Regions from separate parts of the Endozoicomonas sp. GU-1 genome, predicted to be linked through region 1. Evidence: predicted binding sites of a transcription regulator. Region 1 holds the regulator's gene; the other holds the start of a gene.
What was found. Region 1 encodes FNR, which switches genes on or off when oxygen is low (the NO sensors DNR and NnrR bind a similar motif). Its sites were predicted from a motif close to TTGATNTANATCAA; they were not measured.
Positions count from the first base shown of each region.

Region 1 (5,166 bases):
CTTTTGATAGCTTTCGCAGAAGCTCTGGAGTGTTCCGGGGTTTCTGCTGTGGAAGTGCTTTTGCCATAATCTGGCCATGGCAGTGATGTCTTCTTTATCAATATCTTCGATCTGAATACCGCAGCGGTGATAGATAAGCCAGGCAATGGCGGTGGCGTAAACCAGGTTGGTCGCCAGTTCATGATGGGGGTGGGAAAGAAACTCCCGCTGGCTGGCCAGTCCCCGGACTTTGCTGGATAAGTCAGCGTTCGGGGCCAGAAACAGGTCCCAGATATTGCGGTGCATGCGTGGGGAAATCTGATAGATACCGAGCGCCTGGTGATTGGCCTGTTTCAGATGAAAACCAAGCCCGGACTCTCTGGCCGCGGTACCAAGCAGCAGGTTCTCAGCAGTAGGGCTCCACATACCCAGATGCTTGAGTGCGGGGCGAACAACATAGTGCCTTAGTTCCTTGGCGCATATTCCCATTTGCAAAGTCCTTTTTCCGGGTAGATCCCGGTCTGTGCGTCCTGTAATTGCGGGAGTGGCTCTCAGATCCAGACATTGACCCTGGATCTAAGAGACATATCGTATCATCCCTGAAATTCTGAACTGAGGGTGGTTTTACTCACCGGCAAAATTGCACAGGGCATAGGTTGGAATGCCCGCCGCATTGAGTCTGTCAGCACCCTTGAGGTCTGGCAGGTTGATGATAGCTGCAGCTTCCAGTGTGCTGGCTCCTGCTTGTCGGATCAACTGATCGGCAGCCAGCAGTGTGCCTCCGGTGGCGATAAGGTCATCCACCAACAGAATGTTTTCACCGGGCTTAATGGTGTCTTCATGCATTTCCAGTACGGCTTTACCATATTCAAGGTCATACTCGACACTGAGGGTTTTGCCGGGCAGTTTGCCTTTCTTGCGAAACAGTGCCAGCGGCTTGTTCATGATATAGGACAGTGTCGAGCCAAGCAGGAAACCGCGGGCATCAAGCGCGCCAATGCGATCAAAAGTCTGGTTCTCATAACGCTGAACCATGACATCCACGGCCTTACGCCAGGCTTCCGGGTTTTCAAACAGTGTGGTGATATCCCGAAACAGGATGCCTTCATGGGGCCAGTTGGCGATGGTTCTGATTTGCGTTCGCAGATATTCCTGAACGGATGAACATTCGTTTGTATGCATGGGAGGGAGCATGCCGCTGTCAGTCAATGGATAAAAAGGAAGAAGCCACCTCAAAGGGTAGCTTCTTTAGAGGATAAAGTCAGGCGTTGGTAGCAATAGGGTTGGGTTCCAGGGTTTTTCCCCCGGCCAGGGCACAGAGTTCAACCGAGTTGCGAATTTCGATTTCCTTGCCCACGGCGGAGATCAGGCCGTTTTTCTGGAATCGGGTAAATACACGACTAACCGTTTCTACCGCCAGGCCCAGGTAGTTCCCCATCTCATTTCTCGACATGGACAGACGGAACGACTGCGAAGAAAAGCCCCGGCGACGAAAACGGCTGGCCAGGTTAATCAGGAAGGTGGCAATACGTTCATCGGCGTTTTTCTTGGACAGCAGCATCATCATTTGCTGGTCTTCACGGATACGCTTGCTCATCAGGCGCATCAGATGTCGGCGCAGTTCCGGGAATTGATCGGAAAGGGTTTCCAGTTGCTCAAAAGGAATCTCGCAGATCATGGTGGTTTCCATCGCCTGGGCCGACACCGGATAGGTATCCGTATCCATACCGCTCAGGCCAAGAATTTCGCTGGGCAGGTAAAACCCGGTGATTTGTTCCTCACCTTCATTGGTCGCTGTGTAGGTTTTGAGAGCCCCTGAGCGAACAGCAAAGACGCTGGTAAAGGGGTCACCTTCCAGAAACAGGTGTTCGCCTTTTTTCAAAGGACGCCCACGCTTGATAATGTGATCCAGCTGATCGATATCCTTAATGCTCAGTGCCAGTGGCAGGCACAGTGAGCTGAGGCTGCAGTCTCTGCAAGCCACATGGCTCGGCTGTCGGACGTTGGGCTTTGACGTCATTGAGAGGCCTCAAAGTCGTATTTGGCGAAATTCGACACTGTTTATGGAAAACCAAGTGTATGAAAAGTATTACCGGAGTGTAAATCAGGTATGTACGCAACCGGGCAGACCCAGGGTAGGGGTTTGGTGCTGCTTTAGCAATGCGTCATAAACTGCGGTGGTTCCGGTGAGCTTTCATCTGCCGTGTCGTCTATCCAGCCCAGGGCTGACCCTGATAATAGTATGGTCATGGCTCCTGGTGGTTGTATGTCTTTATCCCTGGAAAATCAATCTGACATTGTCTTATGTCACAGGATTAAATTTTCGTTCGTGGTATTTAACGGACATGACAGATTTTGCACTTATGTTTCAAGTAAATCAATGTGATAGTGGTGGCAAGTCGTCGTCAGTTTCAGTTTTTTGCTGATAAGCCGGTGAGCTGCAGAGAGGTTTCGGTTCTGTGCGGGATGATCAGTCATTGTCGGTACTGGCGGGAGAGGGGCTCCGGAGCCTGGTGATTGCTCCGGAGTGCTGCTCAGATAACCTTTGAGTAGAGCGTCTTTTCTTTCATTTCCGGTTGATGGAGATAGTGGTCGAACTGCATACAGATGTTACGGATCAGCAGCGTTCCCTTCGGCAGTACTTCCAGCAAGCCATCGCTATTGAGACTGATCAGGCCGTCCGCCCTCATCGGCTCCAGTCTTGCCAGCTCATCCCGGAAGTAATCCCTGAATTGAATATCAAACCGCTGTTCAATATCGCTGAAATGCAGTTTGAAGTGGCAGATCAGCTGGGTAATCACTGCCTGGCGGACTTTGTCATCAGCGGTCATCTTCAGACCGCGAACCATTGGCAATTGCTGTTCATTGAGCATTGCACAGTACCGGGCTTCATCGGTGCTGTTCTGAATATAAGTGTCGCCTACCTGGCTGATGGCAGACACGCCCATGCCGATCAGGTCGCAATGGCCATGGGTGGTATAACCCTGAAAATTCCGGTGCAGCGTGCCATCCTCCCGGGCCATGGCCAGTTCATCGTCTGGCAGGGCAAAGTGATCCATGCCGATGTAGATGTAGCCCTGATCCAGCAGCTTTTCCGTGGCCTGATGCAGAATGTCCAGCTTCATTTCCGGCGCTGGCAGATCCTGCTCATTGATCCGGCGCTGCGGCTTGAAGCGGTGGGGCAGGTGGGCGTAGTTAAACAGGGATAGCCTGTCCGGGGCCATATCAACCACACGATCGATGGTTGCCATAAAACTGTTGGTGGTCTGGAAAGGCAGGCCGTAAATCAGGTCCATGTGTACCGAGCGGAATGCCATGACTCTGGCAGCATCAAGGATGGATTGAATCATGCTTTCAGGTTGAACCCGGTTAACGGCTTGCTGAACTTTGGGGTTCAGGTCCTGAACGCCCATGCTGATCCGGTTGAAGCCGAGGTCCCTCAGGGTGCCCATCATGGGCCAGTCTACTTCCCTGGGGTCCAGTTCAATGGAGTAGTCTGCGGTATCGCTTTGGGTCAGTTGGAAGTGCTGGCGGATATGCCCCATCAGATCCGTCATCTGATCTCTGCTCAGAAAGGTCGGTGTGCCGCCGCCAAAGTGGAGTTGCTCGACCCGCTGTTCCTGACTGTAGAGTGCTGCCTGCATCTCTATTTCACGAAACAGGTATTCCAGATAACTATTGGCGCGCCCACGGTGTTTGGTGACTATTTTATTACAGGCGCAGTAATAACAGACATGGGAGCAGAACGGAATATGAAAGTAGAGTGACAGGGGCTTGATGGCCCTGGCACTGGAGTGGGCATTGTGCTGATATTTCTCAATATCAAAGCTGCCATCAAACTGCACCGCCGTGGGATAGGAGGTATAACGCGGGCCTGAGTGGTTGTATCGGTGAATCAGGTCTTTATCCCAAACTGGTGCGGTATTCATTATTGCTCTCGGTAATCTTCATGTCTTATTAGTCAGTGTGTTCGCCTTCTGGTCGGTCTTTTGTGCCGGAAAGGGTAAGGCAAAAACAGTCGGTATTACGTCATGATGTTTTTGGCTAGTTTAGAAAGATTTTCAAGGTTGTTCTTTGATCGGTGTCAATAGGTATGAACCGAACCGGCATGCCTTGGTGGTTCGTCTTTAGGGCAAGTGATGAGGATTGTGTCCAACGTGGCGTGAAGCTGTTGAGGTAGGCTATTGTATCTGCCATCTGGTTATTAATCGAGCAAATAATGCCCTGGCTGGCAGGGTTGTGCTGAAAAGGGTCTGATGGATAGTGATCGGTGAGTTCATTGAATGTGCTATTTTTGCTCTTGGATCATAAAAAGTCACAAATATGTCCTGGTCACTGATCAGACAGGAGGAGTCATTATGGGTGCAGACATACATATGTATGCTGAATTCAGAAATAGTGCCGGGCAATGGGAAGAAATCCCGGGTTACGAACCTTTTTCAGATCGCAATCGTCATGTCTTTTCATTCTTTTCCGAGGGTTTTGTCAGAAGCGATTATGACTGGGGCTCCTGGCATGTTACTCCGTATCCCATTATTGAGGAGGCTCGTGGGCTGCCCGGGGATGTCAGTCTTTCCATCAAGGCTAAGTCTGATGAATGGGGAACGGGTGGATCTGGCCACTCCTGGCTGTCTGTTGATGAATTGGTTTCTTACGACTACAACAAGCCTTTAAGAGAAAGGAGCGTTGATGTTCCAGAAGAGTTTGCCCAGCTTACGATCAGGGAATCGTTGGGGGAAAAATATTTTTTGGAGTTGGCTGAGTTGCAGAAGCAAAAAGCGGAGCGTCTCGTCTTTTGGTTTGATTTCTGATTCATAACTTTAAGAGCCTCCTAGTGCAGCTAAGCGCTGTTACCCATACCGTTCGTCCTGAGCTTGTCGAAGGGCGGAACTCCGGACTCTGATAGATCGTGCCAAGCACCCTTCGACTCCGCTCAGGGTGAACGTGGTGTACGGGTAATAACGCTTGGCCGCACTAGGAGGCAGAACTTTTTTTCCTTTTATCACATATGGTGGTGGTGCAGCATGGACATCAACCACCTCTGGTGTGCGCCGGGCATAGACCACAAGCCAAAAAGGATAATCAGCAACCCCGCCAGGTTGCGGGTGATACTGGCTTGAATAATGCCGCTGAGCTGTCTTGAGAACGCACCCAGCAGGAACACTGAGGGTATGGTGCCAATACCGA
Region 1 covers NZ_CP114771.1:1,883,001-1,888,166, reverse strand. Annotated here, with positions in the region: gene O3276_RS07605 (hypothetical protein) at 1-405, opposite strand, end outside; gene O3276_RS07600 (adenine phosphoribosyltransferase) at 604-1,161, opposite strand; gene fnr (fumarate/nitrate reduction transcriptional regulator Fnr) at 1,241-1,999, opposite strand; gene hemN (oxygen-independent coproporphyrinogen III oxidase) at 2,514-3,908, opposite strand; gene O3276_RS07585 (hypothetical protein) at 4,338-4,790, shown strand; gene O3276_RS07580 (sulfite exporter TauE/SafE family protein) at 4,982-5,166, opposite strand, start outside.

Region 2 (5,166 bases), 2.6 Mb from region 1:
ATGAACATGACAGCCCGCTGGGTTCCATGATCAGAATGGCGGTGGACAGCTTTATCCAGACACACTCGCTAACCGCGGCGAATCGTAATCAAATGGTCAATAGCATCACCCAGAAAATTCACGAGCAGATCCATCAAGTGATGTTCGAGCAGGAAGAGCTACTGACAAAAGACCCGGCATTAGCGGAAAAAATAGCTCAGGCACGCAATCAACGGCGCATCGAGCAAAATTATCTTCAGGAAAAAAGCCAACGCTCTGAACAAGCTTCCTAGTTTTTTATGCAAAAAAAGGGGCTTACTCAGCCCCCTCATAAAACCTGATCAGACCAGCAATAAAGCAATGGTTGCCAGGCTGAGAATCAACGTACCACCATAACAGGCCACTTTTACCCCACCCCCCGGGTGGAAACCCAGATCGTGAGCACCGTGGTAAATACGGTGAATACAGGCCCAGTAAGAAGGCACCAAAGCCACCATCAGCGCCAGCTTGCCAATCCAGCTCTCCAGAAAGAACGCTGACATTCGCTCATAAGAGAGCGCTTCTGCCGGAATAATTTCCAGAGGCACACCCAGACCAACCACAAAAATAATAGCCGGAAAGAAAAAGGCGATAGTGGTGCCACCAGCCCCAAACAGACTCCACAACAGAGGTTCAATATGGCGTTTATTACTCATGTTCCCTCTCCTATCCCCGTCAAAGTCCCATGGTGGCCGCAGCCAGAATGATGGCAGAAACCACTGCCAGGCCAACGTACATCAATTTGTTAACCACACTGTCTTTTACCATTTTACGAATCTGCTGTGGCAGAACGCGGGGCGTCATATCAAAATAGGTGACGGCGTGGTAAATAGTCAGACCCAGGGTAACCACGGTAAACAGAATCATTAACGGGTTAGCCTGGAAGGCAAGCCAGCTATTCCAGGCGGCTTGACCCTTGACCAGCTGCATCAGACCGACAAACAGGTTGATGGCATAGAGGCCATCAAATACACAGGAGGATTCCCGGATCATGTACTGGCGGTAGAAGGGATGATCCATATACCAGGTGCGCTTCATGGGACGCACATAGGGGCGACGACTCATCACTTGTCTCCTTTACGTGGCATCAGGAAAGAGAGCGCCCAATCCTGAGAACCCTGCAGTTTGTTCTGGTTGATGGCAGCGGCCGGGTCAACATTCTTTGGACAAACCTCAGAACAGTAACCCACAAAGGTACAGGACCAGACACCATTCTTGCCCTGAATCACTTCGGTACGCTGTTCATAGCCATCATCACGGCTGTCCAGGTTATAACGGTGGCCCAGGGCGATCACCGCAGGACCGGTAAACAGTGGGTTCAAGCCCATCTGTGGACACGCGGAGTAGCAGAGCATGCAGTTAATGCACATGGAAAACTGCTTATAAAGGCCCAGCTGCTGAGGCGTCTGTTTATTCACTCCCTCCTCAACCGGCTTCTCCATCGCATTGATGATGTACGGTTTCACTGACTCCAGTTTCTTGATGAAGTCTTCTGAGTCAATCACCAGATCCTTTTCAATCGGGAAGTTAGCCAGTGGCTCAACCCGAATGGGGTTCGGATAATAATCCCGCAGGAAGGTTTCACAGCCCAGCTTTGGTGTACCGTTAATCACCATGCCACAGCTGCCACACACTGCCATACGGCAGGACCAGCGGTAAGCCAGGCTGGAATCCAGTTCATCCTTGATATGTTCAAGAGCATCCAGCATGGACCAGGCTTCCACATAAGGAATAGTGAAAGTGCCAAATGTCGGCTTGTCATCGGTTTCCGGGTTATAACGCAGAATCTCGATGGTTATGGTTTTATCACTCATGGGGCCTCCTTACTTCCCTTCGCCGTTTTTCTCAGCCGCCGCGCCATAGACGCGCTCTTCTGGCTGGAAGCGGGTTACATTCACGTCTTCATATTCCAGACGAAGCTTGGCATCACCGTTATAGAAGGTGACGGAGTGTTTCAGGAAGTTGACATCGTCACGGGCTTCGAAGCCATCAATACGCTGGTGCGCACCACGGGACTCCTTACGTTCAACACCACCAATGGCCATACACTCAGCAACCATCAGGGAGCTTTGCAGCTCAAAGGCCTGCAGCAGTTCGGTATTGAAGACCTTGCTCTTGTCTTCCACTTTGACGTTTTTGAAGCGCTCACGCAGTTCAGAGATCTTATCCAGACCGGCCTGCATCTCTTCACCCACCCGGTAAATACCGAAACTGTCTTCCATGGTTTTCACCATTTCGTGACGCAGGTGCGATGCTTTTTCAGTACCATTGGCATTGCGCAGGCTTTCAATAGCCGCCAGGTGTGCTTTTGCCTGATCCAGCAATTTGCGTTCATCAGACATCACGTTCTGGCTGGCAAAATCCGCCGCACTTTCACCGGCAACCTTACCGAAGACCACCGTCTCTGCCAGAGAGTTGGAACCGAGACGGTTGGCACCGTGCATACCGACGCTGGCACATTCACCGGCAGCGAACAGACCGGCCAGATCGGTGGCACAGTTGATGTCCGCTCTGACACCACCCATGGTGTAATGAACCGCAGGACGTACCGGAATTGGCTGATGCACCGGATCAACCCCCAGGTAGTTTTTCGCCAGGGAACAGATCAGTGGCAGACGCTCCATCAGCTTCTGTTCACCCAGGTGACGCAGGTCCAGGTGCACCGCATCGCCCAGTGGCGTTTCAATGGTGCGGCCCTTGCGCTGCTCCTGCCAGAAGGCCTGGGACAGCTTGTCACGTGGGCCCAGTTCCATGTATTTGTTCTTTGGTTGACCGACCGGAGTCTCTGGTCCCAGACCATAATCCTGCAGGTAACGGTAACCATCCTTGTTCAGCAGGATACCGCCTTCACCACGACAACCTTCCGTCATCAATACACCGGAGCCTGGCAGACCAGTCGGGTGGTACTGAACAAACTCCATATCACGCAGCGGTGCGCCAGCACGTAGGGCCATGGCATGGCCGTCACCGGTCACAATGGCACCATTGGTGTTAAAACGGAAAATACGACCAGAGCCACCTGTTGCCAGCACCACTGACTTCGCCAGGAAGACTTTTGGTTCGCCGGTTTTCACTTCGATGGCAACAACGCCCTGGGCACGGCCATCTTCCATGATCAGGTCAGTGGCAAAATACTCATCGTATCGTTCAATGGAGGGGTACTTGGTGGACGTCTGGAACAATGTGTGCAGCATGTGGAAGCCAGATTTGTCCGCAGCAAACCAGGTGCGCTCAATCTTCATACCACCAAACGCACGAACGTTTACGTCACCGTCATCCTTACGATTCCAGGGGCAGCCCCAGTGCTCCAGGCGGATCATCTCTTCAGTGGCGTGGGAAACAAAGTAATCCACCACATCCTGATCGCAGAGCCAGTCACCTCCGGCCACCGTGTCAACAAAGTGGTTTTCCAGAGAGTCATGATCCTGAATGACACCGGCTGAACCGCCTTCTGCAGCCACCGTATGACTCCGCATAGGGTAGACTTTGGAAATCAATGCCACTTTAAGCTCAGGATTTTTTTCGGCAACGGCAATCGCAGCCCGAAGACCGGCACCTCCGGCACCGACAATGGCTACATCAGCCTTTATGACCTGCATACGCAAACCTCTACCGCCGTTCACCACCATCTCCGGGAAGAGTCCCAAACAGAGACAGCCAGCGAACTGGCCAAAATGAATAATGAGAGAAGGGTTAAAAATCTAGAACTGAAGTTTATATAAACCTGAAATTAAAGCCATTGATATAAAACAAAAATAAATCAATATTTCGGAAAACCCGTAATTTCAAGATAAACCAATAGGATCAAACCACTATAAACAACCGCTTAAATTTTAAGGCATGCAGATTTATTGTTTAATTAACAAAGGTTCACTTTTAATTATCAACTTACGCAAAAAACCTATAGCCTCGAAATAAATTGAGACACAATGATGACACAGCCAAATACAAAACAGATTGACATCAAAACCGTTCCCCCGGGCGCCCGAAACGGGTTTTCATAGGCCGGTTGCTTTCTTAGTACATAGACCATTGCCGTAGGCAGAAGGATAGCCAGAATGGCCAGAGCAACCGCCGCATAACCCAGTGCGGCGACAAAACCATCCGGAAACATAATGGCAATAATAACCGGTGGGATAAAGGTCACCAGGGCGGTCTGCAGCCGATGGATGCGGGTATCGGCCCTTTGTAATAAGTTGGCAAGATAATCAAACAGCCCAAGGGCAACGCCCAACACGGATGTCAATAACGCTAGATCAGAAAACAGGTACAGAATAGTGTGTACATTTTTATCACTGCTTAATGCTGAAATTAAATGAGCCGTTGCCCCGGTTGACTGACTGATTTGCAGTAATAAGCCTTCGGGCAATACCCCCATCACCGCCACCAGCCACAAGATATAAACCACCAGCGGGATCAGGGTCGCTATCAGAAAAATAAGGGGAATATGCTGCAGCTGCTTCTTTTGATAAATGATAATGCTGGGAATGCCACCATGATAACCGAACGAAGTAAATATCACCGGCAGTGCCGCCAGAACCGATAGATACTCTACCCTCGCCCTATGTATCATGCTCTCATAACGCACTGAAGGTGCCAGTGACATCAGGGCAAGCATAAAAGTAACGATCATCAGGGTGAAAAAGATACGGTTAACAAGATCCACTGCCCGGGTGCTGTAATAAACAAAGGCTCCGGCAATCAGGGCAAAGAATATCACGCACAGTTGAGCGGAAGCTCCGGGAACCACTGCTTGAGCGTACTGCGCCAGTAACGATCCGCCCCCGGCAAAGTAGGCGGACATCAATGCGTAAAAAAGCCCGAGAGGGGCAATGGCAGAGAGCATCTTTCCCATCCGCCCTAATGTTCTGCTTGCCATGGTATACAAATTACAGCCAGGCTTGATGGCGACATTGGCCTCAAAGGCATAAAGGGCAGAGATAACCGCAAAGAATGCCGTCACCGCAAAAATAATCATAACCGGCATCAACCCGGTACTGGCCGATACCAGCGGCAAAGCAAGCATGCCCGCACCGATGGCCGTTCCTGACAAAATTAACGCACTGCCAATTACGGTGGAACGACTGGATTCAGACATAAGCAAGTACCTTTACTGAATATAAATTTCAGTGGTAAAGATAGGGGAAT
Region 2 covers NZ_CP114771.1:5,359,917-5,365,082, reverse strand. Annotated here, with positions in the region: gene O3276_RS22435 (hypothetical protein) at 1-272, shown strand, start outside; gene frdD (fumarate reductase subunit FrdD) at 321-674, opposite strand; gene O3276_RS22425 (fumarate reductase subunit C) at 694-1,083, opposite strand; gene O3276_RS22420 (succinate dehydrogenase/fumarate reductase iron-sulfur subunit) at 1,083-1,832, opposite strand; gene frdA (fumarate reductase (quinol) flavoprotein subunit) at 1,842-3,617, opposite strand; gene O3276_RS22410 (amino acid permease) at 3,920-5,116, opposite strand.
Region 2: frdA (fumarate reductase (quinol) flavoprotein subunit) is a predicted target of FNR. The motif match lies at 3,758-3,771, and genes of this name have one in related genera.